Regions from separate parts of the Microbacterium jiangjiandongii genome, predicted to be linked through region 2. Evidence: predicted binding sites of a transcription regulator. Region 2 holds the regulator's gene; the other holds the start of a gene.
The links. Region 2 encodes HrcA, which represses chaperone genes, less so after heat shock. Its sites were predicted from a motif close to TTNGCACTCGNNNNNNNCGAGTGCNAA; they were not measured.
Positions count from the first base shown of each region.

Region 1: the regulator HrcA is predicted to act here: its motif matches at 6,822-6,848, upstream of groES (co-chaperone GroES).

Region 1 covers NZ_CP126740.1:550,568-566,225, forward strand. Annotated here, with positions in the region: gene QNO14_RS02410 (SRPBCC domain-containing protein) at 1-384, shown strand, start outside; gene QNO14_RS02415 (holo-ACP synthase) at 534-911, shown strand; gene alr (alanine racemase) at 908-2,032, shown strand; gene tsaE (tRNA (adenosine(37)-N6)-threonylcarbamoyltransferase complex ATPase subunit type 1 TsaE) at 2,151-2,654, shown strand; gene tsaB (tRNA (adenosine(37)-N6)-threonylcarbamoyltransferase complex dimerization subunit type 1 TsaB) at 2,701-3,375, shown strand; gene rimI (ribosomal protein S18-alanine N-acetyltransferase) at 3,372-3,947, shown strand; gene tsaD (tRNA (adenosine(37)-N6)-threonylcarbamoyltransferase complex transferase subunit TsaD) at 3,944-5,029, shown strand; gene QNO14_RS02445 (hypothetical protein) at 5,026-5,523, shown strand; gene QNO14_RS02450 (class I SAM-dependent methyltransferase) at 5,572-6,762, opposite strand; gene groES (co-chaperone GroES) at 6,925-7,221, shown strand; gene rarD (EamA family transporter RarD) at 7,297-8,229, shown strand; gene QNO14_RS02465 (ABC transporter substrate-binding protein) at 8,420-9,688, shown strand; gene QNO14_RS02470 (ABC transporter ATP-binding protein) at 9,751-10,512, opposite strand; gene QNO14_RS02475 (ABC transporter ATP-binding protein) at 10,524-11,471, opposite strand; gene QNO14_RS02480 (branched-chain amino acid ABC transporter permease) at 11,515-12,492, opposite strand; gene QNO14_RS02485 (ABC transporter permease subunit) at 12,502-13,818, opposite strand; gene guaB (IMP dehydrogenase) at 14,107-15,609, shown strand.
Region 2 covers NZ_CP126740.1:1,575,526-1,591,183, reverse strand. Annotated here, with positions in the region: gene QNO14_RS07205 (ComEC/Rec2 family competence protein) at 1-998, shown strand, start outside; gene holA (DNA polymerase III subunit delta) at 1,008-2,060, shown strand; gene rpsT (30S ribosomal protein S20) at 2,543-2,803, opposite strand; gene QNO14_RS07190 (alpha/beta fold hydrolase) at 2,920-3,663, opposite strand; gene QNO14_RS07185 (ExeM/NucH family extracellular endonuclease) at 3,727-8,457, opposite strand; gene lepA (translation elongation factor 4) at 8,683-10,527, shown strand; gene QNO14_RS07175 (DUF1990 domain-containing protein) at 10,570-11,220, shown strand; gene hemW (radical SAM family heme chaperone HemW) at 11,220-12,437, shown strand; gene hrcA (heat-inducible transcriptional repressor HrcA) at 12,506-13,543, shown strand; gene dnaJ (molecular chaperone DnaJ) at 13,583-14,695, shown strand; gene QNO14_RS07155 (16S rRNA (uracil(1498)-N(3))-methyltransferase) at 14,698-15,432, shown strand; gene QNO14_RS07150 (histidine triad nucleotide-binding protein) at 15,495-15,658, shown strand, end outside.

The DNA of each region.
Region 1 (15,658 bases), 1.0 Mb from region 2:
CGGTGGATGGGGAACTACAGCGGCGACCTGCGCCTCGGCGGCGCCTGGGAGGTCGCCGACGGCGACGGCGCAGGCGCGTGGGGGCGGGGCGAGGTCACCGCGTGCGACCCGCCGTACGGCTTCACGACCGTGTGGCACGCCGAGGGCGAGGAGCCGACCGAACTCGTGGTGCGCCTCGAGCCCGCGCCGACCGGGACCCGGCTCGTGCTCGAGCACACCGGCATCCAGTCGATGACCTACGGCGCCGGGTGGCAGACGTACCTCGAGCGGCTGGCCGCGGTGGCCGCCGACCCCGGGGCGGACCTCGGCGGCCCGGGGGCGTGGGACGCGCGGTTCGCCCAGCTCGACCCCGGCTACAGCGCACGGTTCGCCGCGGCGCGCTAGCGACCGACCCCGTCGGAACTCCTGCCCACCGCCGGATTCGGCCCGGCCCGAATCAGGCGCAACCCACAGCCGGAATCCCGACGGGCGGCCGCGAGGTATCCTGTCGGATGCCGCGCCCCGACGGGGACCGGGGTGCGAGGGAGGTGGCTGTGATCGTCGGAATCGGCGTCGACCTCGTGGACATCCCGCGGTTCGAGCGGTCGCTCGAACGCACGCCGCGGCTCGCCGAGCGGCTCTTCTCGCCCGCCGAGCGGCGCCTGCCCCCGCGGTCGCTGGCGGCCCGCTACGCCGCGAAGGAAGCCCTGATCAAGGCGCTGGGCGGCTCCGACGGCGTGCACTGGACCGAGATCGAGGTGACCCCGGAGCCCTCGGGGCGCCCGTGGTTCACCCTCACCGGATCCACTGCCGCGGTGGTCGCCGACCGCGGCATCACGACGCTGCACCTGTCGCTGTCGCACGACGCGGGACTGGCGACCGCCTACGTGGTGGCCGAGTCCGCAGACCCGGGCACAGGGGGTGCGCGATGAACGGGATGCCGGCAGGCACGCTGCGCGAGGCCGTCATCGACGTCGGCGCGATCGGCGCGAACGTCCGCCGACTCAAGCGCCTCACCGGCGTGGAGATCCTCGCCGTGGTGAAGGCCGACGGCTACGGCCACGGCGCCGTGCGCACCGCGCAGGCGGCGCTCGGCGCCGGAGCGACGCGCCTCGGCGTCGCCGACGTGAGCGAGGCGCTGGATCTGCGCCGCGCCGGTGTCCGGGCGCCGATCCTGGCCTGGCTGCACGCCCCCGGCGCCACGTTCGCCGAGCCGGCGTCGCACGGCATCGAGATCGGGGTGTCGCGGTTCGACCAGCTGCTCGCCGCAGCCGCAGCGGCGACCGCCGACAGGCCGGTCGCGGTGCACCTGAAGCTCGAGACGGGCCTCGGCCGCAACGGCCTCGCGCCCGCGGACTGGGCGACGGTCTTCGCGGAGGCGGCCCGCCTGGAGCGACTCGGCCGGGTGCGCGTGGTCGGCCTCTTCAGCCACCTCTCCAACACGTCCGCGGCCGACGACCGCGCCGCCCTCGTGCGGTTCCACGAGGGAGCGGCGCTCGCGGCCTCGGCGGGGCTCACCCCCGAGGTGCGCCACATCGCCGCGACGGACGCCGCCATCGACCTGCCCGAAGCGCGCCTGGACTGCGTGCGCATCGGCCTGGGCATGTACGGACTGTCGCCTTTCGACGACCGCACCTCGGCGGACCTGGGCCTGCGCCCCGCCATGACGCTGCGCGCGCCCGTCGTCGCGGTGCGCCGTGTGCCCGCCGGGCAGGGCGTGTCGTACGGCTACGCGCACCGCACCGCGGCCGAGACGACCCTCGCGCTCGTCCCGCTCGGCTATGCCGACGGGGTGCCGCGCGCCGCCTCGGGCCGGGGCCCGGTGACCCTCGGCGGCCGCCGGTTCACCGTCGCTGGCCGCATCGCGATGGACCAGTTCGTCGTCGACGTCGGCGACACCCCGGTGGCCGTGGGCGACGAAGTGGTGCTCTTCGGCGACCCCGCCCGCGGCGAGCCGGCCGCCGACGAGTGGGGCGCGGCATCCGGATCGATCAACTACGAGATCGTGACGCGCATCGGCCCGCGCGTATCGCGGCGCGCGGTGACGTCGTGACGGGGCTCGACACGCGCCGCGTGCACAACGTCGCCACCGCGGGCGGCGCGGGCCACCGCGGGCACGATCGCGACGCGGGCCGGCTCGGATCGCCGACGTTGTGCACGGGAGGCCGGCGATGACCGGGTTGGACGCGTTCCTCGGCGAGCGGGAGATCTCGTCTCCGGCGGAGATGGAGCAGCTCGGCCGCGACTTCGGCCGCGCGCTGCGGGCGGGGGACCTCGTCGTGCTCACCGGGGCGCTGGGGGCGGGCAAGACGACGCTGACGCGCGGCATCGCGGCGGGCCTGGGCGTGCGCGGTCCCGTGCAGAGTCCCACTTTCGTCATCGCCCGCACGCACCCGTCGCTCGTGGACGGCCCCCCGCTCGTGCACGTCGACGCCTACCGGCTGGGCTCGGCGGCGGAGCTGGACGACATCGACATCGACCTCGACGGGTCGGTGGTCATCGTCGAGTGGGGCCGGGACATGGTGCCGGGCCTGCGCGAGACCTGGTGGGAGGTCGAGCTCGACCGCGAGTGGCACGGCCGCGGCGTCGACACCGCCTGCGGCACCTTCTCGCGCGCCACCGAGGAGCTCGACGCCGACACCCCGCGACGCGTCGTCGTCTCCCGTCGCCCGTGAGGGCGGAGGCGAGGATGCCGCGCGCACGCGCGGGTAGCCTGGAACGGTGATCCTCGGCATCGACACCTCTCTCGGCACGGCTCTGGCCGTCGTCGAGCTCGACGGGGTCGTGCGCTCGGCCGCCGCCAGCGACAACCCGCTCGCGCACGCCGAGGTGATCGGCGGACTTCTCGAGCAGGTGCTCGGCGAGGCGACGCGGGGTCCGGTGGGCACGACGACCGCGGCGGAGCCCGTCACCGTGACGCACGTCGCAGCCGGAATGGGACCGGGGCCCTTCACGGGCCTGCGGGTGGGCATCGCTGCGGCGACCGCGTTCGCGCTGGCCCGTGGCGTCCCGGTGATCCCTGTCGCGAGCCACGACGCCGTCGCCCTCGAGGTGCTGCTGGCCGACGCGATCGCGGGGGAGGAGACCCCGCGGTTCGCCGTCGTCACCGACGCCCGCCGCCGCGAGTTCGCGTACTCGGTCTACGACGGTCTCGACGACGAGGGGCTGCCCGTTCGCACCGCGGGCCCCGCCCTCGTGCCGCGCGATGACCTCGACGCGCGCCTGGTCGAGCTCGGCGCACGCCGCCACGACGCCGCGGCCGTGCCCGCGCAGATGCTCGCCCTGGTCGCCGCGCGGGCGATCGCGGCGGGGCGCGAGGTCGCGGCATCCGAGCCGCTCTACCTCCGCTCGCCCGACGTGTCGGTGCCGGCGCCCCGCAAGAAGGTCGGCGCATGACCGTGCGCGCCGCCCACCTCGACGACCTCGACGCGATCATGGCGCTCGAGCGGGCCTCGTTTCCCACCGATGCCTGGAGCGAGACGCTGATGCGGGCAGAGCTCGCCTCGCCGCATGGCCGCTACTTCGCCCTCGAACAGGACGGACGCCTCGTCGGCTACGCGGGACTGCGCGCCCCCGACGGGGCGAAGGATGCCGACGTGCAGACCATCGCGATCGCCGCCGACGCCCGCGGGCGCGGGTACGGACGCGCGCTCCTGCGGGCCCTGCTGGACGAGGCGGTGACGCGCCGCGTCGCCGAGGTCTTCCTCGAGGTGCGGGCGGACAACCCCACGGCCCAGGCGCTGTACGTCTCGGAGGGCTTCAGCGAGCTCGGGAGGCGGCCCGCCTACTACCAGCCGGACGGGGTGGATGCCGTCGTGATGCGGCTCGACCTGCGGGCCTGGGCGGCCACGCGCGCGACCGCGCCCGGTACGCACGCGACCGCGCCCGGTACCGGCGCCGCCGCGCCGGCCGCCACACCCGCCGCCCCCGCCACCACCGACGCCGCGGCCGAAAGGGACCACTCGTGAACCGCCACGACCCGCTGGTGCTCGGCATCGAGACCAGCTGCGACGAGACAGGCATCGGCATCGTGCGCGGCCGGCGCCTGCTCAGCAACACCATCGCCAGCTCCATGGACGAGCACGCCCGCTACGGCGGCGTCGTGCCCGAGATCGCCGCGCGCGCCCACCTCGAGGCCCTGCAGCCCGCCATCGAGCGGGCGCTCGCCGAGGCCTCAGCCGCCGAGGGCCGCCCCGTCACGCTCGCCGACCTCGACGCGGTCGCCGTCACCAGCGGACCGGGCCTGGCCGGTGCCCTCATGGTCGGGATCGGCGCCGCCAAGGCCCTCGCCGTGGGCCTCGGCAAGCCGCTCTACGCCGTGAACCACCTCGTCGGCCACATCGCGGCAGACCTCCTCACCGGCGACGCCGTCGAGTACCCCACGGTCGCGCTGCTCGTCAGCGGCGGGCACACGTCGCTGCTACTGGTGCGCGATCTCACGACCGACGTCGAGATGCTGGGGGAGACCGTCGACGACGCCGCCGGTGAGGCGTTCGACAAGGTGGCGCGCATCCTCGGGCTCCCGTATCCCGGCGGACCCGAGATCGACCGGGCTGCGGCGACCGGCGACCCGGACGCGATCCGGTTCCCGCGGGGGATGTCCCGCGCGTCGGACATGGCGGACCACCGCTACGACTTCTCGTTCTCGGGCCTGAAGACCGCCGTCGCCCGCTGGATCGAGCAGCGCGAGGCGGCGGGGGAGCCGGTTCCCGTCGCCGACGTCGCGGCATCCTTCCGCGAAGCCGTCGTCGACGTGCTCGTCACGAAGGCGCTCGACGCCTGCGTCCGTCACGACGTGCCGCGGCTGCTGCTCGGGGGCGGAGTCATCGCCAACCGTCGGCTGCGCGAGGTGGCGCTCGCCCGCGCCGCCGAGGCCGGGGTGACGGTGCGCATTCCGCCGCTGAGCCTGTGCACCGACAACGGTGCGATGATCGCGGGGCTGGCGGCCGAGCTCATCAGCGCGGGCCGGCCGGCGTCTTCGCTGGCGTTCGGCGCGGACTCCACGCTTCCCGTCACCGAGATCCAGGTGGCCGAGGAGGTGCCGGTGTGAGCGACGAACGGCCGGATGCCGCCGCGGCCGTGCCCAGCACGCCGCCGCGGCCGATACCGCGGGTCGAGGAGCCCTCTCCCGATGTGGCGGTGGCCGACGAAGCGCCGCGCCTTCCCGGCGAGCACCGCGGCGGCTTCCATCGGCTCCCCACCGCGCCGGTCGACGTCGACGTCGCCGAGGGCCTCAACCGGGCCGAGCGCGAGGCGCTGAACGACACCGGAACGGTCTACGCCTGGATCGAGCCGCAGCGCCCCGTCGTGGGCATCGCGGCCTGGGCGCTGGGGTTCGCGATCGCCGGCCTCGTGATCTCCTGGTTCGTCGGGTGGGGGTTCCCGATCGGCGTGGGCGCCGCCGTGACGGCGGTCATCGCGCTGCGCCGCCCCCTCGAGAACCGGTCGGTCGCGGTGTGGGCGCTCGTGCTCGCGGTGCTCTCGGTGCTGTACAGCGCGGGGTGGCTCATCTGGGCCGCCGGCACCGCCAACATCTTCGCCTGACGCCGCGCTCAGCTCGCCACGCTCAGCTCACGCGCTCAGCTCACGTGCTCAGCTCACGCGGTCGGCGAGCAGCGCCAGCCTGGTGTTGCCGACACGGGTGAGCAGCAGCGTCGCCGACCCGCTCCCCGAGAGCTTGAGCTTGGTGCGCAGCACCGCGGGGTCGACGTCCACGCCGCGCTTCTTGATCTCGAGCGTCCCGATGCCGCGCTCGCGCAGCGCCTTGCTGAGACCCTTGACATCGGCGGGGAGGCGCTCGCGCACCTTGAACGTCGACACGAACGGGCTCGTGAGGGCCGCGTCGCCGGTGAGATAGGCGATGCCCGGCGCCAGCATGCCGGCCTCGAGCCGACGGGCGACGTCGCCGATGAGGCGGGCGCGGATGACGGCCCCGTCGGGCTCGTGCACGTAGGCGCCGAGGGGGCGCACGGGCTCGTCCGCGGTGTCGGCCGCCGCGGTCAGCTCGTGCGCCGCGTCCCCGCGCACCACCAGCGCCGCCCGATGCACGCCGGGGCGGGCCAGCGAGCGTGTCCAGACGACCAGTTCGATGGTCGATCCGTCGACGCTGATCCACTGCGCTTCTGCGCGCGGCGGCAGCAGGGCCCGGTCGAAGGCAGGGCCGAGCTTGATGCCGGCGGGCGTGCGCTCGGCCAAGTGGAAGACCCACTCCAGCGGCGGCGACCACTCGGCTGCACCGACGCGCGTGGTCTCGGTGTGTCCGGGCGTGCGGCGGGCGGGATCGAGCCACACGGCGTCGACGGAGGGCGAGTCGAACTGCTCGGCCCGGGCGTGGTGCACCCGCACCTGCCGGCCGAAGGGGGCGAGGTTGTAGGCCGCGATCGCCGCGGTGACCTCGTCGGCCTCGACCGCCTCGACCTCGAGCCCGAGCGCCGCCAGCCCCAGCGCATCGCCGCCGATGCCGCAGCCGAGGTCGGCGACGCGGGAGAACCCGGCGTCGCGGAAGCGGACCGCGTGCCGGGCGGCGACCGACAGCCGCGTGGCCTGCTCCAGCCCCGCGCGGGTGAACAGCATGCGCTCGGCGAACTCGCCGAACTTCGCCTCGGCCTTGACCCGCAGCCGTGCCTGCCCCACGACGGCGGCGACGAGCTCCGGGGAGTGGCCGGCGGCGCGCAGCCGAGACACGGCGGCCGCGGCTTCGTCGGTCGTGCGGATGCCGCCCGTCGCGTCCAGCAGCCGCAGGCCCTCCGGGGTCAGCAGTGCGGTCAGTTCGGCGAGCTCCATCCCTTCAGCCTACGGCGGCGGCGCGCGGCGGCCCTGCCCGTCACGCGGCGTCACGAGGGCTGGCACTCGCGTTGCGTGAGTGCCAGCGCGCCCGTACACTGGCGTTAGCACTCTCAACAGGTGGGTGCTAACGAGTCTTCAGTTCCAAGAAAGAGGTAGACCGTGTCGGTTTCCATCAAGCCGCTCGAGGACCGCATCGTCATCAAGCAGGTCGAGGCCGAGCAGACCACTGCCAGCGGGCTGGTCATTCCTGACACCGCGAAGGAGAAGCCCCAGGAGGGCGAGGTCGTCGCCGTGGGCCCCGGTCGCATCGACGACAACGGCAACCGCATTCCGCTCGACGTCGCCGTCGGCGACCGCGTGATCTACAGCAAGTACGGCGGGACCGAGGTCAAGTTCGGTGGCGACGAGCTGCTGGTGCTGTCGGCGCGCGACGTGCTGGCTGTCGTCGTCCGCTGAGACGCGATTCTCACGAAGGACCCGGATGCCTGGCATCCGGGTCCTTCGTCGTCACGGCGGCTCTAGGCTGAGCCGGTGACGACCCCCGCCCACGACCCCGCCCGCGAACGCGCGCTCGGCGGGGTCTACGCATTCTGCGCGTACTTCCTGTGGGGCTTCATGCCCCTGTACTTCCTCGTGCTCGCCCCCACCGGCCCGTGGGAGGTCGTCTCCTGGCGCGTGCTGCTGTCGCTCGTCTTCTGCCTGCTGCTGTTGACGGTGACGCGGTCGTGGCCGAAGATCATCGCCATCATCCGGCAGCCGCGACTGCTCATGTGGACCGCGGCGGCGGGCGCCCTGATCTACGTCAACTGGCAGGTCTTCCTCATCGCCACCCTCACCGGGCACGTGCTGGAGTCGAGCCTCGGCTACTTCATCAACCCCATCGTGACCGTGCTGCTGGCCGTGCTGGTGCTGCGCGAGAGGCTGCGCGTGACCCAGTGGGTGGCGCTGGGCGTGGCGGGAGCGGCGGTCCTCGTCATCGTGGTGGGGTACGGCACGTTCCCGTGGATCGCGCTGACGCTTGCGACTTCGTTCGGCGTGTACGGACTGGTGAAGAAGCAGATCGGCCCGGCCGTGGATGCCGTGAGCGGTCTGACCCTGGAGTCCTTCTGGCTGCTGCCGGTCGCGATCGTGCAGCTGGTGATCGTCGGCGCCACCACCGGCATCACGATGGGCACCGACGGCGTCGGGCACGCGGTGCTGCTGGCGCTCGCCGGCGTCATCACCGCGACACCGCTGCTGTTCTTCGCCGCCGGTGCCCGCCGTGCCTCGCTGACGGTCATGGGTCTGCTGCAGTTCGTCGCCCCCATCCTGCAGTTCGCGATCGGCGTGTGGCTGGGCGAGGACATGCCCCCCGAGCGCTGGATCGGCTTCGCCCTCGTGTGGGTGGCGCTCATCCTGCTCACGGCCGATTCGCTGCGTCACGCCCGGCGGGTGCGGGTCGACGACCTCGGCGCGGTGACCTGAGCGGATGCCGCCGGGTGCGGCATCCGACCCCCGCGTCGTGGGGGCCGGCGGCCGTTATCGATCCGAGACTGTTCTGTTTCAGACCGTTAACACATCGCAACACTGGCGACGCGGAGCCGGGTCTAGGTTGGGACCCACTGGCGCGGCACCCGACGAAGCCGCGCCGCTCACGAAACAACTAGGGAGCACTATGAGCGTCTTCACACGTTCGCGCGGCGCCAAGGTCCTCGGCGCCGTCGCCGTGGTCGGAGCCAGCGCGATGATCCTTGCCGGCTGCGCGGGTTCGAGCGAGCCCGCCGAAACGTCTGCTGCGCCCGCGGCGGAGGAGCGTGCGCCGCTGGATCTCAGCATCGGCACCGTGCTGCCGCAGACCGGGTCGCTGGCCTACCTCGGCCCGCCCGAGGAAGCGGGCGTGGGCCTGGCCGTCGCCGAGATCAACGAGGCCGACAAGGGCATCACCGTCGAGGTGGAGTACGGCGACTCGGGCGACACCGACAACAAGGCGTACGAGACCACCGTGCCGCGTCTGCTGGGCAACGGCGTGCAGGCGCTCATCGGCGCCGCCTCGTCGGGTGTGACCAAGCTCTTCCTCGACCAGGCGGTCGGCGCCGGCGTCATCACGTTCTCGCCGGCGAACACGTCGCCGGACTTCACCACCTGGGAGGATGACGACCTCTACTGGCGCACCGCCCCCAGCGACCTGCTGCAGGGCGAGGTGCTCGGCAACCTGATCGCCGAGGACGGACACTCGACGCTCGGCATCATCTACCTCAACGACGCGTACGGCACGGGGCTGGAAGCGGCCCTCACCGAGACCTTCACCGCCACCGGCGGCGAGGTCGTCGCCAGCGAGTCCTACAACGCCGGCGACACCAACTTCAGCGCTCCGGTGTCGTCGATCCTGGCCCAGAACCCCGATGCGATCGCCGTGATCGGCTTCGAGGAGACGGCCACGATCGTCCCGTCGTTCGTCAACAGCGGCTTCGACGGCGCCAACTTCTACTTCGTGGACGGCAACATCTCGCAGTGGGGCGCCGACATGCCGGTGTCGATCGAGGGATCGAAGGGCACGCAGCCGGGTCCCGTGCTCTCGGACGACTTCCAGGAGCGCCTGACGGCCCAGTGGATGGAGCAGGACGGCAGCGAGCTGGTCGACTTCAACTACGCCGCCGAGTCCTACGACGCCGTGGTGCTGCTGGCGCTGGCCGCCCTCGCAGCCAACTCCACCGACACCGCGGACATCGCGGCGGCGCTGCCTGAGGTGTCGGGCGGCACCGGTGAGGGCGAGAAGTGCGAGTCGTTCGCCGACTGCGCCGACATCATCCTCGAGGGCGGCACGGCCGACTACGACGGCTACTCCGGTGGCATTGCGTTCGACGAGGCCGGCGACCCGACCGAGGCGACGATCGGCATCTTCGAGTACGGCGCGGACAACACCCACACCCGCGTCAACGACTGACACATGAAGAAAGGCCCCGGAGCAGATGAACTGCTCCGGGGCTTTTCGCTGTCGTCAGCGGGTCACTCGTCCTCGCCGAGCGTCCCGAGATACAGGCCGATGACCTTCGGGTCGCTGAGCAGCTCCCGCCCGGTGCCCTGGTAGGCGTCGCGTCCCTGGTCCAGCACGTAGCCGCGGTCGCAGATCTGCAGGCAGCGGCGGGCGTTCTGCTCGACCATGATGATCGTGACGCCGGCTTTGTTGATGTCGGAGACACGGATGAACGCATCGTCCTGACGCACCGGCGAGAGCCCGGCGCTCGGCTCGTCCAGCAGCAGCACCGCCGGATCCATCATGAGCGCACGGCTCATCGCGACCATCTGGCGCTCGCCGCCGGAGAGCGATCCGGCCCGCTGCTTGAGGCGCTTGCCGAGCTCGGCGAAGATGCCCGTGACGAACTCCAGCCGCTCGGCGTACGCCTTGGGGCGCTGATAGAGCCCCATCTGCAGGTTCTCCTCGATCGTGAGGGAGGGGAACACGTTGTTCGTCTGCGGCACGAAGCCGACGCCGCGCTGCACGAGCTTGTCGGACTTCAGTCCCAGGATGCTCTCGCCGTTGAGCGTGATCTCGCCCCCGCGCACCTTGACCATGCCGAAGATCGCCTTCAGCAGCGTCGACTTGCCGGCGCCGTTGGGGCCGATGATGCCGATCAGCTCGCCGCGGTGGGCGACGAGGTTGCTGCCGTTGATGATGTTGATGCCGGGGAGGTAGCCCGCCGTGAGGTCCCGCACGTCGACCACGACCTCGCGGCTGGCCGTTCCCGTGCCGGCGCCGCCGGCTGTCATCGAGGGGTCGCTCACTTGTTCTCCTCCTCGGCTTCGGCGATCGACGCCTCTTCCTCTTCGTGGATCTCTTCCAGCAGTGCGATCGCCGAGGTGTCCAGCTCCCCCGAGATGCGGCCGGTGACGACGCCGAGGTCGACGTCCTGGTGGGCGCCGAGGTAGGCGTCGATCACCGACTTGTCCTGCATGACGACGTCGGGCGGGCCCTCGGCGACGATCCTGCCCTCGGCCATGACCACGACCCAGTCGGCGATGTGGCGCACCATGTGCATGTCGTGCTCGACGAAGAGCACGGTCATGCCGAGTTCCTTGAGGTCGAGGATGTGATCGAGCAGGGACTGGGTGAGCGCCGGGTTGACCCCCGCCATCGGCTCGTCGAGCATGACGAGGTTCGGGTCGCTCATGAGGGCGCGCGCCATCTCGAGGAGCTTGCGCTGACCGCCCGAGAGCGAGGCGGCGTAGTCGTCGGCCTTGGCATCCAGCTTGAAGCGCGCCAGCAGCTCGCGCGCCTTCTGCTCGATCTCGGTCTCCTGCTTGCGCCAGAGGAACGGCAGCATGCTCGTCCAGAAGCGCTCGCCGATCTGCTTGGTGGCGCCCAGCTTCATGTTCTCCAGCACGGTCAGCAGCGACAGGGCCTTGGTGAGCTGGAACGTGCGCACCTGGCCCATGCGGGCGACCTTGAAGGAGGGGATGCCGGACAGCTGCTGGCCGTCATAGCTCCACGAGCCGGAGTTGGGCTTGTCGAACCCGCACAGCAGATTGAACAGGGTGGTCTTGCCGGCGCCGTTGGGCCCGATGAGCGCCGTGATGGCGTTGCGGGGGATCTCCAGGTGCTCGACGTCGACGGCGGTGAGGCCGCCGAAGCGTCGGGTGATGTTGTCGGCGATGAGGATCGGGTCGACCTTGGCGACGCCGGGTACGGGCTCGCCCTCGGCGAGGCCCCCGGTCTTGGGGCGGCGGATGCTGCCCGTCGACGGCGGCGGCTCGGGCGGGGTGTCGGGGGTGTTATTTGACAAAGGTCAGCTCCCTCTTGTTCCCGAGGATGCCCTGCGGGCGGAAGATCACGAGCAGCATGAGCGCGACGCCGACGAAGACGAAGCGCAGGGTGCCCGCCTGGATGGGCGAGATCGGCAGGACGCCCTGTGCGGCGAGGGCCGGCAGCACGCCGTCGAGGAACGCCATGATCACCCAGAAGATCACCGCGCCGAGGGCCGGACCGAAGACCGTCGCGGCGCCGCCGAGCAGCAGGATCGTCCAGATGAAGAAGGTGAGGCTCGTGGTGTAGGTCGCCGGCACCACCGCGGAGGGCAGCGCGAACACCACGCCACCCATCGCGCCGAAGATGCCGCCGAGCACGAGCGCCTGCATCTTGTAGCCGAAGACGTTCTTGCCGAGCGAGCGCACGGCATCCTCGTCTTCACGGATGCCCTTGAGGACACGACCCCACGGGCTGCGCATCACCAGCCACACGATGAGGATCGCGATGGCCAGCAGGCACACGCCGAACACCCGCACCCACAGCTCGGTGGCGGTGTACACCCACGGCCCGAACCCGTACGTCCCCTCGGGGAAGGGGTTCGCCGCGCGGAAGCCGGCGTGGTAGCCGCCGAGGCCGTCGGCGGAGTTGGTGTACTCGTCGAACGCCGTCGTGGTGAACAGCAGCCGCACGATCTCGGCGGCCGCGATCGTCACGATGGCGAGGTAGTCCGCGCGCAGCCGCAGCGTCGGGATGCCGAGGATGAGCGCGAAGACGCTCGCCGCGACCATGCCGACGAGGATGCCGAGCCACCACGGCAACCCGAACGACAGGATCGAGATCGCGTAGCTGTAGGCGCCGATGGCCATGAAGCCCGCCATGCCGAAGTTGAGCAGTCCGGCGTAGCCGAAGTGCACCGCGAGGCCCGTCGCCGCGAGGGCGTAGGCGATCGTCGTCGGGCTGAACAGCCACCCCGCGGTGTTGTTGAGAATGCCTCCCCAATCCATGGTCGCCTCCTATCCGAGTCTCTCTTTGCGGCCCAGGATTCCCTGGGGCCTCACCAGCAGGATCAAGATGAGGACGACCAGCGCCCCCACGTACTTCAGGTCCGACGGCATCCAGAGGGTCGACACCTCGACCAGCAGCCCGACGATGATGGCGCCGACGAGGGCGCCGAACGCGGTGCCGAGACCGCCGAGCGTCACCGCGGCGAAGATGAGCAGCAGGATGTGCACACCCATGTCCCAGCGCACGCCCGGGCGGAAGTAGCCCCACAGGATGCCGGCGAGGGCGGCCAGGGCCGCCGCCATCATCCAGACGATCCGCACCACCCGGTCGACGTCGATGCCCGACGCGGCGGCGAGGCCGGGGTTGTCGGAGATCGCCCGCGTGGCCTTGCCGACGCGGGTGCGCAGCAGCCAGACCGCCACCGCCACGATGACGACGATGCTGATGCCCATCGACATGAGGTTCACCGGCGACAGCTGCACCGCACCGAACAGCTGGATCTTCGCCGAGCCCGCACCCGGCAGCTGCACCGTGGAGCCGCCGAAGTAGAACTGGTAGAGGTAGCGCACGGCCAGCGACAGACCGATGCTCACGATCATGAGGGGCACGAGCCCGATGCCCTTGCGCCGCAGGGGCCGCCAGAGACCGGCATCCAGCACCCATCCGAAGGCCGCGCCGACGATCACCACGATCGGGATCGTCAGCCACATCGGCACCTGCCAGAAGACCCCCAGGATCACCGCGACGATCGCGCCGAACGTCACCATCTCGGCGTGGGCGAAGTTCGTCAGGCCCGTCGTCCCGAAGATGAGCGAGACGCCGATGGCGGCCAGCGCCAGCAGCAGGCCGAAGTTCAGGCCGTTGATGATGCGCTCCACCAGCTGGTCGACGAACGACGTGGTCTCACGCACCCCCTCGCCCAGGAAGAGGTTGACGATCTTCGAGCCGGTGAGGCCGAACTCCACCTCCTGCGACGCGGACTCGCCTTCGACGATCACGCCGTCCGGCAGCGTCGATTCGTCGACGATGAGGGTGTAGGTGTCCTTCTCCGGCACGTACAGGCGCCAGCGTCCGTCGGCGCCGGTGATGGTCTCGGCTTCGAAGCCACCGCCCTCGACCGCGACGGTCACGTCCGGCACCGGTTCGTCGTCGAAGGTGATCACACCGCCGAAGTAGAAGTCGGTCTGCTCCTGGTCGCCTCCCGGAGTGTCCGGGGCATCGCCGGCCGCGTACGCGCCGGTGGGCGCAGCGAACAGAGCCATGGCTGCAGCGAGAAGGAGACCGACGAGAACGCCCACCCATCCGGTGCTGCGCCGCTGCGTCATGGTCGTGGGACTCACGGAACCTCCGCTTCGGGTACGGGAGGCCAGAAGCGCGGGTTCGACATCAGCCTCGGTGTACGACGCTATGAGCGTAATGTGTCGGTTCTGTTTCGCCTACCGTACGTTCTCATCCCGTTTTCGTCGGCGCGGCAGGTCCTCCCGGGCGCGGCACTGCACTACGCGCGCGGGAATGCAACGCGCGCGCAGGCACTTACAATCAACAGAGGCGCCGCACCGCGCCGGCCGTCGTCGTCCACTCGAGAACGCGCCGCGCGCGCAGGAGACACACCTATGGAGCACAACGACCCGTTCGGATTCGTCGGACTGACCTACGACGACGTCCTCCTCCTGCCCGGCCACACCGACGTCATCCCCAGCGAGGCGGACACGTCCTCGCACGTGACGCGGAACATCACGGTCGCGACGCCCCTCATCGCGGCCGCCATGGACACCGTCACCGAAGCGCGCATGGCGATCGCCATCGCCCGCGAGGGGGGTCTCGGCATCATCCACCGCAACCTCTCCATCGAGGATCAGGCGGCCATGGTCGACCGGGTCAAGCGCAGCGAGTCGGGCATGATCACCGACCCGATCACGACGACACCGGACGCGTCGATCGAAGAGGTCGACGCCATGTGCGCGCAGTACCGCATCTCGGGCCTGCCGGTCATCGACGACGACGGGCGCCTGGTGGGCATCATCACCAACCGTGACATGCGCTTCGTCTCCGGCTTCGAGCGGCAGACCACCAAGGTGCGCGAAGTCATGACCAGCGAGGGACTCATCACCGGCAAGGTCGGCATCGGCGCCAACGAGGTCATCGCGCTGTTCGCCCACCACCGTGTCGAGAAGCTGCCGCTGATCGACGACGACGGCAAGCTCGCGGGCCTCATCACCATCAAGGACTTCGACAAGAGCGAGAAGTACCCCCTGGCGACCAAGGACGAGCAGGGGCGCCTGCGCGTGGGCGCGGCGATCGGCTTCTTCGGCGACGCATGGGAGCGTGCCGAGGCGCTGCGCGACGCGGGCGTGGACGTGGTGGTCGTCGACACCGCCAACGGGCAGTCCGCGGGCGTCATCGACATGGTGCGGCGCATCAAGGCCGACCCGACGTTCGACCACATCGACGTCATCGGCGGCAACGTCGCCACCCGCGAGGGTGCCCAGGCGCTCATCGATGCGGGCGTGGACGCCGTCAAGGTCGGCGTCGGTCCGGGATCGATCTGCACCACGCGCGTGGTCGCGGGCGTCGGCGTGCCGCAGGTGACCGCGGTGTACGAGGCGTCGCTGGCCGCCCGCGAAGCCGGGGTCCCGGTGATCGCGGACGGCGGGCTGCAGTACTCCGGCGACATCGCCAAGGCTCTCGTCGCGGGAGCGGACAGCGTGATGATCGGGTCGCTCTTCGCCGGCACCGACGAGTCGCCGGGCGAGATCGTCTTCGTCGGCGGCAAGCAGTACAAGCAGTACCGCGGCATGGGGTCGCTGGGTGCCCTGCAGACGCGCGGCAAGAAGACGTCGTACTCGAAGGACCGTTACTTCCAGGCCGACGTGCCGACCGACGACAAGCTCATCCCCGAGGGGATCGAGGGGCAGGTCGTCTACCGCGGACCGGTGTCGGCGGTGGCCTACCAGCTCGTCGGAGGCCTGCGGCAGTCGATGTTCTACGTCGGCGCCCGCACCGTCGAGGAGCTGAAGGCGCGCGGCAAGTTCGTGCGGATCACCCCCGCCGGGCTCAAGGAGTCGCACCCCCACGACGTGCAGATCGTGGTGGAGGCCCCGAACTACCGCGCCTGACGCTCGCGAGTGAGTATTCGTCGCGCCGAGTGAGTATTCGCCGCGCCGA
Region 2 (15,658 bases):
TGCCGTGGCCGGAGGGCGGGTGGGGCGTCGCGGCTCTCGTTGCGGTCGGAACGGCGATCGCGGTCGTGTGCGTGCCGCCCGGATCGGGCCGCCTCATGCGACCGGCGCGTGCCCTCGCTGCGCTACTGCTCGCGGGAGCCGTCGGGGTCGGCGCCGGCGCCGGCGCGCTCTCTACGGTGCTCGCCCCCGCGACCGTGCCGCCGGACTGGTCGATCGCCGCGTGCGACGTCGGCCAGGGCGATGCTGTGCTCGTGCGCTCCGCGGGTGCGGTCGCGCTCATCGACACCGGCCCTGACCCGGAGGCCCTCGCGTCGTGCCTGGGAAGATTCGGCATCGCGCGTATCGATCTGCTGGTGCTGACCCACTTCGACGCCGATCACGTGGACGGTGCGGCAGCGGTCCTCGGGCGTGTGGGGTTGGTCGTCCATGGGCCGGCTGCCGCTCCCGGCGCCGACGCGGTGCTGGCGCGTCTTCACGATGGCGGTGCCCAGCTGATCGAGGGCGTGACGGGGATCGGCGGGTCCCTGGGCGACGCACGGTGGCGCGTGCTGTGGCCGAGGTCCGGGGCGGGCATCCCTGCCGGCAACGACGCATCGGTGGTCCTCGACGTCGCCGGGGGCGGCGTGCCGCCGACGCTGCTGCTGGGCGACCTGTCTGCCGAGCCCCAACAGGCTCTCGCCGCCTCGGGGGCGCTGCGCGCCGCATATGCCGTGGTCAAGGTGGCCCATCACGGCAGCGCCGACCAGTCCGCGCACCTCTACCGGCTTGTCCGGCCCGCGATCGCGCTCATCACCGTCGGCGCCGACAACGACTACGGCCATCCGCGGGCGCAGATCCTGGATCTGCTCCACGCTCTCGGTGCTGCCGTCGCCCGAACCGATCAGGACGGCACCGTCGCGCTCTCTGTCATGGACGACGACGGGGTCGACGGGGTCGACGGGGTCGCCGTCTGGCGCGAGCGGGCTCCGCCGGGCGTCGACGTCGGCACCCCGGGATAGGCTGGAGGCATGGCACCTCCCGCGCGCAGACCCGCTGCGCGCAAGCCCGCAGGCAAGGCCGCAGCGAGCAAGATCCCGCAGCTGTCGTGGCGCAAGCCGCAGCCTGCTCCCATCGTGCTCGTCTCCGGGCCCGAAGAAGTGTGCGCCGAGCGTGCCATCGCGGGCGTGCGCGACTACCTGCGCGCCGAGGATCCCAGCCTCGAGGTCACCGACATCCGTGCCGATGACTACGCCGCCGGCACGCTGCTGGCCGTCACATCGCCGTCGCTCTTCGGTGAGCCGCGGCTCGTGCGCGTGACGGGCGTGGAGAAGTGCACCGACACGTTCCTCGCCGAGGCGATCGCGTACCTCGACCACCCGCAGGACGGCGCCACGGTGGTGCTGCGGCACACGTCGTCGAGTGTGCGCGGCAAGAAGCTGCTCGACGCGATCCGGGCCGGCACGGGAGGGGGCGTCGAGATCGCCTGCCCCGCTGTCAAGCGCGACAGCGACCGGTACGACTTCGCGGCGGGGGAGTTCTCCGCCGCCGGAAAGCGCATCGCCCCGGCCGCCCTGCGCGCCCTGGTCTCGGCGTTCGCGGACGACCTGACAGAGCTCGCGGCAGCCTGCCAGCAGCTCATCGTCGATGTGCCCGACGACGTCACCGAGGCGATCGTCACCCGCTACTACGGCGGCCGCGTCGAGACGTCCGCCTTCACCGTCGCCGACACCGCCATCGCCGGCCGTTACGGCGAGGCGCTGCTGGCGCTGCGCCAGGCACTGGCATCCGGCTCGGACCCGGTGCCGATGGTCGCCGCCATTGCGATGAAGCTGCGCACGATGGCGAAGGTCGCCGGACACCGCGAGCCCTCCGGTGCTCTCGCGGGACGACTGGGATTGAAGGACTGGCAGGTCGATCGAGCCCGTCGCGACCTGATGGGCTGGAACGAGTCGTCGCTCGGCATGGCGATCCAGGCCGCCGCGCGCGCGGATGCCGAGGTCAAGGGCGGATCCCGCGACCCCGTGTTCGCGCTGGAGCGCCTGGTCACCGTCATCGCCACCCGGCAGCCGTTCGGCGGCTGATCGGCGGAACCGTCGTGTGGCGGTTCCGGGGCCCACGTGGCATCCGGCCGTTGATGTGGCAGCTCTTGCGGCTCCCAGCCGGCGCGCGTCGCTCAGGTGGCAGTTGATCCCGCTCGCGCGCGCCCTCAGCCGCAACAACAGCCACCCGAAGCGAGCGCTCCCGCCGTACCCACGGCACCCGGCCCGTTCAAATGGCAGCTCGCGCTGCTCCCGGCCGGCGCCGTTTCGTGTGGCAGTTATGGTCGGTGACGGGCAATGGATGCCGCAACATCTGCCACCGGAGCGTCGCGCTTACGCGACCGCGACCCGGCGCGGCCGCCACACCTCACCGCACCTCGCGGTCGCGCGGTTACTCCGCAAAAACGGGCACGGACAGGCCCGAAACGACCCGATCGCCTCAGGCCCCGCGCGGTCTCGAGGAGTTGCGACCAACGACGAAGGCCCGCCCCACGAGGGGACGGGCCTTGACGTTCAGCTGCGTGTCAGAGCGCGGCAACCTTCTTGGCGATGGCCGACTTGCGGTTCGCTGCCTGGTTCTCGTGGATGACGCCCTTGCTGACGGCCTTGTCGAGCTTCTTGGCCGCCTTGATGAGAGCCTTCTCGGCCGCGGCCTTGTCGCCGGCGGCGATGGCCTCGCGGGTGCGACGCACCTCGGTGCGAAGCTCGCTCTTCACGGCCTTGTTGCGCTCGCGGGCCTTCTCGTTGGTCTTGTTGCGCTTGATCTGCGACTTGATGTTCGCCACGTCGACGTATCTTTCGTTCGGAGTGATAGGAAATGCCGAGCGGCAGTAGAGGGGTGCCCCCGGCGGTCGTGTGAGGAGGAAACCCACACGCAAGCCGACTACAGAGTCTAGCAGGCTCAGACGACTCGACCCGACGGCGCCGCCTCATGCCCGAGCGTCGCGACGGCGAGATCGAGTACCGCGTTGAAAACCGCAGGACGCATGGCAGTGACCAGGTGGGTGGTGCGCGGCACGACGATGAGCTCCGCCTGGGGCACGAGCCGGCAGAACAGACGTTCGTTGACCCGCAGCTGGTCGTACTGGCCATTGACGAACCACGTGGGCACGTCGATGCGCCCCAGCGCTTCCAGCAGGTCGAGCACCGAGAGGCTGCGCAGTGCGACGTCCTGGGCGGTGAACGCGTAACCGCCGGCGCCGAAATCGTCCCGCGTCTCGGGCGGGAGGGTGCGGGCGAGCATCCGCTTTGTGAACCAGATGCCGTGGCTCGGCAGCGCGTCGAACCCGCGCGCGATCAGCCGGTACGCGGCCAGGCCCACCCCGCGCGGCACCGACGTGCACGAGGCACCGATGAACCCGGCCACGGGCGGCCGATCGTCGCGCCCGACGTACTCGGTGCAGATCAGCCCGCCCATCGAGTGGCCCACCAGCAGCACGGGACCGCGGGTTGCGGCATCCCGCACCGCCTCATCGATCGTGGCGAACGCGCCGTCGAGCGTGAACGTCTCGGCCATGCGCGTGCCGTGCCCGGGCAGATCCAGAGCACGGGCGGGGATGCCACGGGCACTCAGGTGCTCCACCTGGGCTCGCCACATCGTCGCCGACGTGCGGATCCCGTGGACCAGCACCACCTGCACCGTCATGAGTTCAGCCTACGAGCCGGGCGCCCGGGGGAGCGTCGCTCCCGCCGGGCGCCCGGCACCTCGTCAGCCGATGACGCGCACCTTCACCGGCGTACTCTGCGACCCCGCCACCGTCTCGGCATCCCGGGGGACGAAGACGGCCGTGTACGAGTGGATGCCGCGGGTCAGCGTGCCCAGCCGCAGCGACGCCAGTCCGCTGCGGACGGGTGCCGTGCCGATGAGGGCGCCATCGGCCCCGCCCTCGCGGAACTCGACCGTCCCGTCGGGGCGCGCCCCACTCTGCTGCACGTAGGCGACGAGCGTCGTGGGGAGCAGCCGGTTGATGTGCACCGGCAGCAGCGGCACCATCCGGGTCGTGGTCTGCGCCTTCTCGACGGCGGTCGCCGCCACCTCGATCGGCACCGTGACGACCGTGCCCGAGGGCTGCGCGGTCAGCGTGAGCGCCGCGGCACCCGCCGCGACCCCGGCGGGCAGCGTGACCGACACCGTCGCCGTGACCGGCACCTCGCCCAGCACCGTGTCGCCGAGCGCAACCGACAGCGTGGTGTTCTCGGGGGCACCGCGGCTGGTGAGGTTCAGCCCCGCCACCGAGAACTGCACCTCGGCGCCGGCCTCGACCGTCTCGGGCACCCCGCTGACCTGCACGGCGCGCTCCGCGTACGACGGGGCAAGAGGCGAGTTGTCGGCGATGTAGTCGACCCACGCCTCGTAGTCGAGCAGGCCGGTGTCGACGTATCCGGTGCCCTCGGTGAAGACCCGGAAGTTGTCACCGCCGCTGGCCAGGAACGAGAACGTGCCGATGCGGTACTCCGCCGCGGGATCGATCGGCTGGCCGTCGACCGTCACGGACGTGATGCGCTCGCCCTCGGGGAGGGCGGGGTCGAAGGTGTAGGCGACGTTGTCCGACAGACCGAGCTGCAGGTACTGCCGCTGCGGCACGTTGCCGTCGGCGTCGCGCTGCCACTGCTGCTCGAGCATGGTCGTGAACTGCTCGCCGGTCAGCGTCACGAGGCCCAGCGTGTTGTTGAACGGCAGCACCGCGTTGGCCTGCGAGAACGACACCGTGCCGTCGGGCAGTCCCGGCACGGCGGTCGCGCCGAACTCCGCCTGCGTGTCCCACAGGTCCGCCCGCAGCCCGCCGGGGTTGGTGACGCCGATGACGGCGCCGTCCGGCAGGTCGGCGAGCGAGTCCCGCAGCATGTTCGCGACGGTGTTGCCGAGGGTCGATTCCGACGTGCGGTCGTCGCGGTCGCCGCCGGTCCAGACGCCGTCGACGAAGGAACCGCCGGCGTGAGCGGTGGTGATGTCGGCCGCCACCTCTCCGACCGATGTGTTGCCGACCTCGGCGGCCGCAGCCAGCGCCGCCTGAGCGATCTGCGACACCTCGGCCACCCGGGGGTACTGCGCGATGAGGGCGGCATCGTCGGTCGTGGTGCGCTCGACGTTGCGCTCGGTGTGCGCGGTGACCTCACCGGAGTCGGCGTCCAGGGTGAGGGTGATCTCGCCGACGCGGGCGCCGTAGGAGCCGGTCTGGACGACGGGGCGCGTGCGGTCGGTGCCGGGGATGGCGGCCGACCACGCGTACTCCTTGTGGGTGTGTCCGGTGAAGATCGCGTCGACCTCTGCGGCCGTGTCGTTCACCAGTGCGGCGAAGGCGCCGCCGGCGGCGAGTTCCTCTTCGAGGGTCGCCCCGTCGGGAGTGCCGGCACCGGCCCCCTCGTGATAGAGCGCCACGAGCACGTCGGCCTCGCCGTTGGCGGCGTCGCCGTCAGACAGCTCGCCGGCGACGCGGTTGACGGCCTCGACGGGATCGCCGAACTCGAGTGCCGTGATGCCCGCGGGGGAGACCAGCGTCGCGGTCTCCTCTGTCACGGCGCCGATGACGCCGACGGTGAGGCCCTCGACCTCGTGCAGCGAGTACTCCGGCAGCGCGGGGGTCTCGGTGCCGGCGAGGTACACGTTCGCGCCCAGCTGCGGTGCGTCGAACGCGTCGGTCACCCGGCCCGACAGGTCCTCCCACCCACGGTCGAACTCGTGGTTGCCGACGGCGCTGGATGCCAGGCCGAGCGCGTTCAGCACGTCGATGGTCGGCTGATCCTGCGCGACGGACGACGCGAACAGCGAGGCGCCGATGTTGTCGCCCGCGGAGAGGAACAGCACGTCGCCGGCCGCGCTCTCACGCAGCTGCTCGATCGTGCCGGCGAACTTCACGGTATTGGCGTCGATGCGGCCGTGGAAGTCGTTGATGCCGAGCAGCGTCAGCGACACGGGGGCGGCATCCGCGGTGAGGCCGACCTTGATGGGGTCGTGGTCGCTCGAGCGGTAGACGTCCGGTGCGTAGAACTCGGTGCCGTGCGAGCGGAACCGGCTGTACTCCAGCGCGAGCGCCTCGCCGGAGTTGATGTTCCAGATGTCCGCTCCGGTCGCGCGACCCAGGGCCGCCTCGTTGAGCAGCACGTGGTCGAGCGACCCCGACAGGCCCGAGAAGCTGTAGGACCGCGTGGTCACGTTGAACGCGGCCTCCGCGCCGGTGAAGCCGGCCTCGTACAGCACCTGCAGCGGGTCCTCCTGGCCGTAGGAGTTGAAGTCGCCCACCAGCGCCACCGCGTCGACGTCGGCCTCGCCCTGCACGTCGGCGACCCAGTCCCGCAGCGCCGTGGCCTGGCGCACCCGCGACTCGTTCGCCGCGCCCTGGCCGTCGCCGGTGTCGGCGTCGCCCGGCCATGGACCGGGGGAGCCCTTCGACTTGAAGTGGTTCACGACGAACAGGAACGGCTCGCCGCCGTCGGTGGGCTCGAACACCTGCGCGATCGGCTCGCGGGCGTTGCCGAAGGCCTGGTCCGGGCCGCTCTGGTCGCCCAGCGCCATCGCGGCCCCGACGGGCGAGACGGCCGCCGGCTGGTAGATGATCGCGTTGGTGATGACGTCCTGCTGCGACAGATCGGGCAGATCGTCGGACGAGGCGACGTACGCCCACTTCTCCTGCTCCGACGCGGCGTTGAGCGCGTCGACGAGCGTCGCGGTGGCCTCGTCGGCCTCTTCGCCGAGGGCGGCGGAGTTCTCGATCTCCATGAGCCCCACGACGTCGGCATCCAGCTGCTCGATCGCCGCGACGATCTTGTCCTGCTGACGCTGCAGGTCCTCGGCGTCCCACGCCCCACGCTGGTCGCAGCCCTCGCGCACGGTCACGCCGTCGCCGAAGCGGTCGGTGTAGGCGACGCACGAGGCGCTGTCGGTGCCGACGGTCGTGAAGTAGTTCAGCACGTTGAACGAGGCGATCGACAGGTCGCCACCTACCTCGTCGGGCGCGGCGGTGCGAGGGCTCGTGAAGGACACCCCGTCGACGCCGGAGCCGTCGCCGGTCAGCGGTGCGGTCGGGTTCAGCTTCCAGGCACCGTTGCGGTAATCGACGATGACCGGCTCGGCGAACGCCACCGCGCCCCCGACGACGATGGGCTCCGCAAGCGACACGTACGCGGGGGTCAGCGCGCTGTTGGCGGCGCTCTGGAAGTTGACGCTCGTGCCGTCGTCGAGCGTCACGGCGCGCGCGGCGTTGTCCGCGGCGACGGCGGCGGCCTCGGCACTGCCGGGGCGGGCGACGTCGGTCGGCTGGCGCAGCGGGGTGTCGCCCGCGGCGAGCCCGACCTCGCCGTACTGGTTGGTCGAGTAGGTGTTGGTCACCGTGAATGGGCCTTGCGGGGCGACCAGCATCGACTCGAGCGCCTCGCGCTGCGCGTCGTCGGCGGGCCAGCCCACGGTGGCCGGGACGGGAGCGGCAGCCGGCTCGATCACGGCGGCGCCGCCGGTCGACACTGTCAGCTGGGTGAGGCCCTGGTACTCGCCGACGACGCCGGTGACCTGCACGGTGTCGCCCAGGGCGACCTCGGACACGGCCTCCGATGCGCGGACGAAGACGGCGTCGGATGCCACGTGCGCGGCGGGGTCCAGCGCACCACCGGTGCCCGGGGTCTGGATGACGTAGCCAGCGAAGCCGCCGGTGGGGTAGTGCGCGGTGACGACGCCCGTCGTCGTCACGGTACGGCCGACCAGCGGCGACTCCGCCTGCGCGCCCTGGATGTCGGCGATCGCGACGACGGTGGGCTCCGGCTCCGGCTCGGGCTCCGGTCCGGTGCCGCCGGTGCCGAGGCCCTGCGGCGTCGGCGTGCCGACGGAGAAGTCCGCGGCGTTGTCGGCGGTGTTGGCGGCCGCGTCGTCGCGGCTCACGCTCTGGGCGTTGGTGGTGCCGGGGGCTGCGGCGCTGCCGGCGAAGTGCGTCGCGCCGCCCCATCCGACGAAATCGACCACCTGGGGCAGGTCCACCAGGGCTGTCGCGCCCGACAGCGGGGTGAGCGAGGAGACGAGGGCCACCTTGCCCTGGCTGCCGCTGAGGGCGATGGCGCCGTCGACGTCGGCTTCGAACCCCGGCTGGGTGATGTCGGCGCCGGTGGCCTGCCCGACCAGCAGTCGGCCCCCCGCAGGCACGACCTGCCCCGTGAGCGGCGTGACCTGCCAGTTGCCCCCGGTGGCCGACGCATACTGCACGCTGTACGCGGAGAGGTCCACGTCGGCATCCGAGACGTTGGCGAGCTCGATGAAGTCGCGCTGGTACGCGCCGCCGGAGTTGCCGCCGCCGCCGTACACCTCCGCGATCACGACGGGCGCGTCGGCGCTCACGGCGGCATGTGCGGCCGGAGTGAGGGCCACCCCGGCCGCGACCGTGGCCGCGACCGTGAGAATCGCCCACGGACGCCGTCGTGCGGGCCGTGCGGGCAGGGGGAGGGGGCGTTGCGTCACGATCGTCTCCTGTGATGGTCGGGCGCTGGGGGAATCGCGCAGACATCGGACACGCTACTGAGCAGACGGCTCAGTTCAGGGGTCTGACGGATGTCAGTTCGGTTAACTTGTTCTCACCGACCCGGTGCTGGCGTGTCGCGCGTCGCATCCCCTAGCATCCTGCGCTTCGACGCATGCGCCGCCGAGCCCGCGATCCCAGCGCCGCCCCGGTAGACTCGTCGCGACATGTCACCCCGTGCCCTCACGCCGCTCGCGCCCGCTGCCACGCCGCCCGCGCAGATCCGCAACTTCTGCATCATCGCCCACATCGACCACGGCAAGTCCACGCTGGCCGACCGCATGCTGCAGATCACCGGCGTGGTCTCCGATCGCGACATGCGCGCCCAGTACCTCGACCGCATGGACATCGAGCGGGAGCGCGGCATCACGATCAAGTCGCAGGCCGTGCGCATGCCGTGGGCCGCTGGTGGCGACACGTTCGCGCTGAACATGATCGACACCCCGGGCCACGTCGACTTCACGTACGAGGTCAGCCGGTCCCTCGCCGCCTGCGAAGGGGCGATCCTTCTCGTGGATGCCGCGCAAGGCATCGAGGCGCAGACCCTCGCGAACCTCTACCTCGCGCTCGAGAACGACCTGCACATCATCCCGGTGCTCAACAAGATCGACCTTCCCGCCGCCGACCCCGACAAGTTCGCCGCCGAACTCGCCGGCCTCATCGGCGGAAGCCCCGAGGACGTGCTGCGCGTCAGCGGCAAGACGGGGGTGGGCGTCGAAGAGCTCCTGGACCGCATCGTCCGCGACATCCCCGCCCCGAAGGGCGACGCCGATGCGCCGGCCCGCGCCATGATCTTCGACTCGGTCTACGACTCCTATCGCGGCGTGGTGACCTACGTGCGCATGATCGACGGCAAGCTGGAGCCGCGCGAGCGCATCCAGATGATGTCGACGCGGGCGACGCACGAGCTGCTGGAGATCGGGGTGTCCAATCCCGAGCCGATGCCCACGAAGGGACTCGGCGTCGGCGAGGTGGGATACCTCATCACCGGCGTGAAGGACGTGCGTCAATCGAAGGTCGGCGACACGATCACCACCCACCGCAAGCCCGCGACCCAGGCGCTCCCCGGCTACACCGACCCGAAGCCGATGGTCTTCTCGGGCATCTACCCGATCGACGGCAGCGACTACGCGGAGCTGCGCGAGGCCCTCGACAAGCTCAAGCTCTCCGACGCCTCGCTTCAGTACGAGCCCGAGACGTCGGTCGCGCTGGGCTTCGGCTTCCGCTGTGGCTTCCTGGGCCTGCTGCATTTGGAGATCATCACCGAGCGGCTGTCGCGCGAGTTCGGCCTGGACCTCATCACGACGGCCCCGTCGGTGACGTACGAGGTGCACACCGACACCGGCGAGACGATCACGGTCACGAACCCCAGCGAGTACCCGGACGGGCGGGTCGCCGAGGTCTCCGAGCCCGTGGTCAAGGTCGGCATCCTGCTTCCCAAGGACTACGTGGGCACGGTGATGGAGCTGTGCCAGGGCCGCCGGGGCACCCTGCTCGGCATGGACTACCTCAGCGAGGACCGCGTCGAGCTGCGCTACAACATGCCGCTCGGCGAGATCGTCTTCGACTTCTTCGACCACCTCAAGAGCCGCACGCAGGGCTACGCGAGCCTGGATTACGAGCCGGCCGGGTCGCAGACCGCCGACCTCGTCAAGGTCGACATCCTGCTGCAGGGCGAGAAGGTGGATGCCTTCAGCTCCATCGTCCATCGCGAGAAGGCCTACGCCTACGGGACGCTGATGACCGAGCGCCTGCGCAAGCTCATCCCGCGCCAGCAGTTCGAAGTGCCCATCCAGGCGGCCATCGGGGCACGCATCATCGCGCGCGAGAACATCCGCGCCATCCGCAAGGACGTGCTGGCCAAGTGCTACGGCGGTGACATCACGCGTAAGCGCAAGCTGCTGGAGAAGCAGAAGGAAGGCAAGAAGCGCATGAAGATGGTCGGCCGGGTCGAGGTGCCGCAGGAGGCGTTCATCGCCGCCCTGTCCGGCGACGTCGACGGCAAGAAGTAGTCGGCCACCGTTCACGCACCCTCACGAAGTAGGCTGGATTCCATGCGCCGCGGGACCTTCAGGGACGAGACGGTCGACTACGCCGCCGTCGGGGCGACGCAGGCGTCCGACCTGCTGCAGTACCCGCCGGAGCGCAGCATCCCCGCCGCGGAGGCGTGGCGCCTCGGCAGCGGCGAGGAGCGCTTCCGCACGGCCGGCGAGGCGCTGCTGTCGTGGAACGCGCAGCGCGGGGCCGGGCTGGAGCTCGCAGACGTGCGCCCCGCTTCGGGACCGTCGTACTCCGGTGTCGCGTTCGACGCGGAGGGCAACGCGATCGCCCCCAGCCGACGCGAGGCGGAGCAGCGTTACGACGCCGATGGCACACCGTACGTCGGCGCCGGCACCACGGTGCACGTGCGAGGCCGCGTCAAGGGCCACCGCGCGGACGCGGAGCTGCGCGTCATCTTCTGCGTCGAGGAGGCCCGCCGCATCGGCTTCGCCCTCGGCACCGTGGGCGGCTCGGTCGTCAGCGGCGAGGAGTCCTTCATGATCGAGTGGCGCGACAACGACGAGGTGTGGTTCACCGTGCGCGCGTTCGATGCGCCGACCTCGCCGCTGTACCGCCTGCTGCCGCCGCTCGTGCGACGTCGGCGCCGCGAACTGTTCCGCGGCTACCTGCGAGCCATCTCGCCGCTGTACACGACATCCGCCTGATGCCCTCCACCCTTCCCGTCGGCGACCCGGCGCCCGCAGACGGAGCGCTGCCCCAGGACCTCCCCGTCGACTCCGCCGCCGACTTCGGTGTGTACCTGCACGTGCCGTTCTGTCGCGTCCGGTGCGGTTACTGCGACTTCAACACCTACACCGCGGGGGAACTCCGCGGCGCACGCCAGGACCAGTACGCCGACACGCTCCTGCGCGAGGTCGCCCTCTCGCGTGAGGTGCTGGCGGATGCCGGTGCCCTCCGGCCCGCGAGCACCGTCTTCTTCGGCGGCGGCACGCCCACCCTGCTCCCCGCAGGAGACCTCGGCCGCATGCTGGCCGGAGTGCGCAGCTGCTTCGGGATCGCGCCGGGCGCCGAGGTCACCGTCGAGGCCAACCCCGACACGGTCACCGACACCGTCGCCGCCGACCTCGCCGCCTCGGGCGTCACCCGGCTCTCGATCGGCATGCAGTCCGCCGTGCCGCGCGTGCTGGCGGCTCTGGATCGCACCCACGACCCCGAGAACGTCGCGACCGCGGTCGCTGCCGCCCGAGGCGCCGGCCTCGACGTGAGCGTCGACCTCATCTACGGCGCCCCGGGGGAGACCCTCGCCGACTGGCAGCGCTCGCTCGAGACCGCCGTCGCGCTCGCGCCGGATCACATCTCGGCGTACGCCCTCATCATCGAGGAGGGCACGAAGCTGCACCGCCAGATCCGCCGCGGCGAGGTCCCCGCCCCCGACGACGACCTGCAGGCCGACATGTACGAGCTGGCCGACGAGATGCTCGCCGACGCAGGCTTCGACTGGTACGAGGTGTCGAACTGGTCGCGCGGCGAAGCGCACCGCTCCCGGCACAACCTCGCGTACTGGCGCGGCTCCGATTGGTGGGGGTACGGCCCGGGCGCGCACAGCCACGTCGCGGGGCTCCGCTGGTGGAATGTGAAGCACCCCGCCGCCTACGCGCAGCGTCTGGCCGCCGGCGAATCTCCCGCGGCCGGCCGGGAGCGCCCCGACGCGGCATCCCGCAACCTCGAAGACGTGCTGCTGCGCTCGCGCATCCGCGAGGGCCTCGCCGTCTCCGAGGTGACGGATGCCGGACGCCACGCGGTGCCCGCACTGATCGCCGACGGCCTCATCGACGGGGCCTCGGCCCTGCGCGGCCGCATCGTGCTCACCCGCCGCGGGCGCCTGCTCGCCGACGCGGTCGTGCGCGCCCTCACCGCCTGACGCCGGTTCCGGGGGCGACACGGTAGAATTGGCACTCACGGACAACGAGTGCCAGCGGAGGGAGTGGGATGGTCAGCGAACGCGGCCTGCAGGTGCTGCGCGCCATCGTGCAGGACTACGTCGACACCCACGAGCCGGTGGGCAGCAAGGCGATCGTCGAGCGCCACGCCTTCGGCGTCTCGGCCGCCACGATCCGCAACGACATGGCGCAGCTCGAAGACGAAGAGCTCATCGTCGCCCCGCACACGTCGTCCGGTCGTGTTCCCACAGACAAGGGCTACCGGGTCTTCGTCGACCACCTCGCGCAGCTTCGCCCGCTGACTCCGGCGCAGCGCTCGGCGATCGCGTCGTTCCTCGACGGCTCCGGCGACCTGGACGACCTGCTCACCCGCACCGTGCGGGCGCTCACGCAGCTGACCGGTCAGGTCGCGATCGTGCAGTACCCGTCGTTCGCGCGGGCGCACGTGTCGCACCTGGAGCTGGTCGACCTCGGCGGCGGTCGCGTGATCGTCATCGTCGTGACCGACATCGGCCGGGTGTCGCAGCGCATCGCGACGGTTCCGACCGACCTCGGCGACGAGGGCATGACGCGCGTCCGCGCACGGCTGGCGAGCATGCTCACCGGCACCAGTGTGCAATCTGGCGCGCAGGCCATCGCCGACCTGCTCGCGACGCCGCCCCAGCCCGCCCCCTTCGACCACGCCGTCCGCTCGATCGCGGTGGTCGTGGCCGAGGAGCTCGAGGAGTTCCGTCAGGATCGCCTCATGCTCGCCGGCAGCGCCACCCTCGCCCGACGCGAGCAGGACTTCCGCGGCAGCATCTATCCGCTCCTCGAGGCGATCGAGGAGCAGGTGACGCTCATCCGCCTCATGACCGAGATGGTCCCGGACGACCAGGGTCTGGCCGCGAGCATCGGCCGCGAGAACGAGCCGTTCGGGCTCGGCGAGGCATCCGTCATCACCGGCGACTACGACGCGACAGGATCGCGTGCGCGCATCGGCCTGCTCGGCCCCACCCGCATGGACTACCCCACGAACATGGCGGCCGTCCGCGCCGTCGCTCACTATCTGAGCCGGCTGCTCGAAGAAGACGAGAGCTCCCGCTGACGAACCCGACGCCGCCTCACCGCGGCACGAAAGGCGACTGTGGCTGACCACTACGACGTACTCGGCGTCTCGCGCGATGCAACCCCCGAGGAGATCAAGAAGGCGTACCGCCGTCTCGCGCGCGAGCTGCACCCCGACGTCAACCCCGGCGAGGAGGCATCGGAGCGCTTCAAGCTGGTGACCCACGCCTACGACGTGCTCAGCGACCCCGACCAGCGCGCCCGCTACGACATGGGCGGCGACAGCGGCCTGGGCGGAGCCGGCGGCTTCACCAACTTCGGCGACATCTTCGAGACGTTCTTCGGTGCCGGCGGCGGGGGCGGCGGTCGAGCCGGGCGCCCGCGGTCGCGCCGCGAACGCGGCCAGGACGCGCTCGTGCGCGTGACGCTCCAGCTGGGCGACGTGGTGTTCGGCGTGCATCGTGACATCGAAGTCGACACGGCGGTGCTCTGCGACACCTGCCAGGGCTCGTGCTGCCAGCCCGGCACGCAGCCGGCGACCTGCGACATCTGCCACGGCACCGGTCACGTGCAGCGCACCGTGCGCAGCCTCCTCGGCAACGTCGTCACCTCGCAGCCCTGCAACGTGTGCCAGGGCTACGGCACGACCATCCCGTTCCCCTGCACCACGTGCCAGGGCCAGGGACGCGTGCGCGCCCGTCGCACGGTCTCCCTCGACATCCCCGCCGGGGTCGAGACCGGGCTGCGCCTGCAGCTGCCGGGATCCGGCGAGGTCGGCCCCGCAGGCGGCCCGAACGGCGACCTGTACATCGAGGTCACGGTCGCGTCGCACGAGACCTTCAGCCGCGAGGGCGATGACCTGCTGGCCACCCTCGAGGTGTCGATGCCCGACGCCATCCTCGGCACCGAGACCACCATCGAATCCCTCGATGGTCCGGTGGACCTCGACGTGCGCCCCGGCGTGCAGTCCGGCGATGTGCTCACGATCAAGGGTCGCGGCATCACCCCGCTGCGCGGCGCGCAGCGTGGCGACCTCAGGGTGGCCGTTCACGTCGTGACCCCGACGCGCCTCGACGCCAAGGAGCGGGCCCTCATCGAGGACTTCGCCCGGCGCACGAAGTCGCCGAGCCCCCGGCTGGCGGAGTTCCACCAGGGTCTGTTCTCCAAGCTCCGCGACCGGTTCCGCGGCTGACGATGGCGCTGCACTTCGTCGACGAAGCGGCAGCCGGCGCCACGCCCGGCGACCGGGTGACCCTCACGGGGGCCGAGGCGCACCATGCCGCCGCCGTCCGCCGGGTGCGCGTCGGCGAGGGAGTCACCCTCGGCGACGGGCGCGGAACCTGGCTCAGCGGCGTCTGCGCGTCGGTCGCGCCCCGCGAGGTCGTCGTCGAGGTCACCGAGCGCGAGGTCGTGCCCCCGCCGGCCCGCCGCGTCGTGCTCGTGCAGGCCCTCGCGAAAGGCGACCGTGACGAGCTCGCCGTGCAGGCCGCGACCGAACTCGGCGTCGACGAGGTGATCCCCTGGCAGGCGGCCCGCAGCGTGTCGCGCTGGGACGCCGCGAAGGCCGAGAAGGGACGCGCGCGCTGGGCGACCATCGCCCGCGAGGCCGGCAAGCAGGCCCACCGGGCCTGGCTGCCGGACGTCGCCCCCGTCGTGACCACCCGTCAGCTGACGCAGATGGCCGAGACGGCGCAGATGCTGGTGCTCGAGCCCACGGCATCCGTCGCCCTGACGGCCCTTGCCGCCACCGACGACGCTCGCGACCTCGTGCTGGTCGTGGGGCCCGAGGGCGGCATCGCCCCCGAAGAGCTGCAGGCGCTGGATGCCGCCGGCGCGGTGCAGGTGCGCCTGGGGGCGACGGTGCTGCGCACCTCGACCGCAGGACCGGCAGCCCTCGCGCTCGTCAACGCGTCGCTCGGCCGCTGGTGACGGCGAGGCCGCGCGAGCCCCGGCAAGGCGCAGTGACCGGGGCGCTCGGTAGACTGGACCGCATGACTGAACCGAGCGTGTTCACCCGCATCCTCAACGGCGAGATCCCCTCCGACATCGTCGCCGAGACCGAGAACGCGTTCGCCATCCGCGACATCGCACCACAGGCGCCGGTGCACCTGCTCGTCATCCCCAAGACGCAGGAGTATCGCAACGTGGCCGAGCT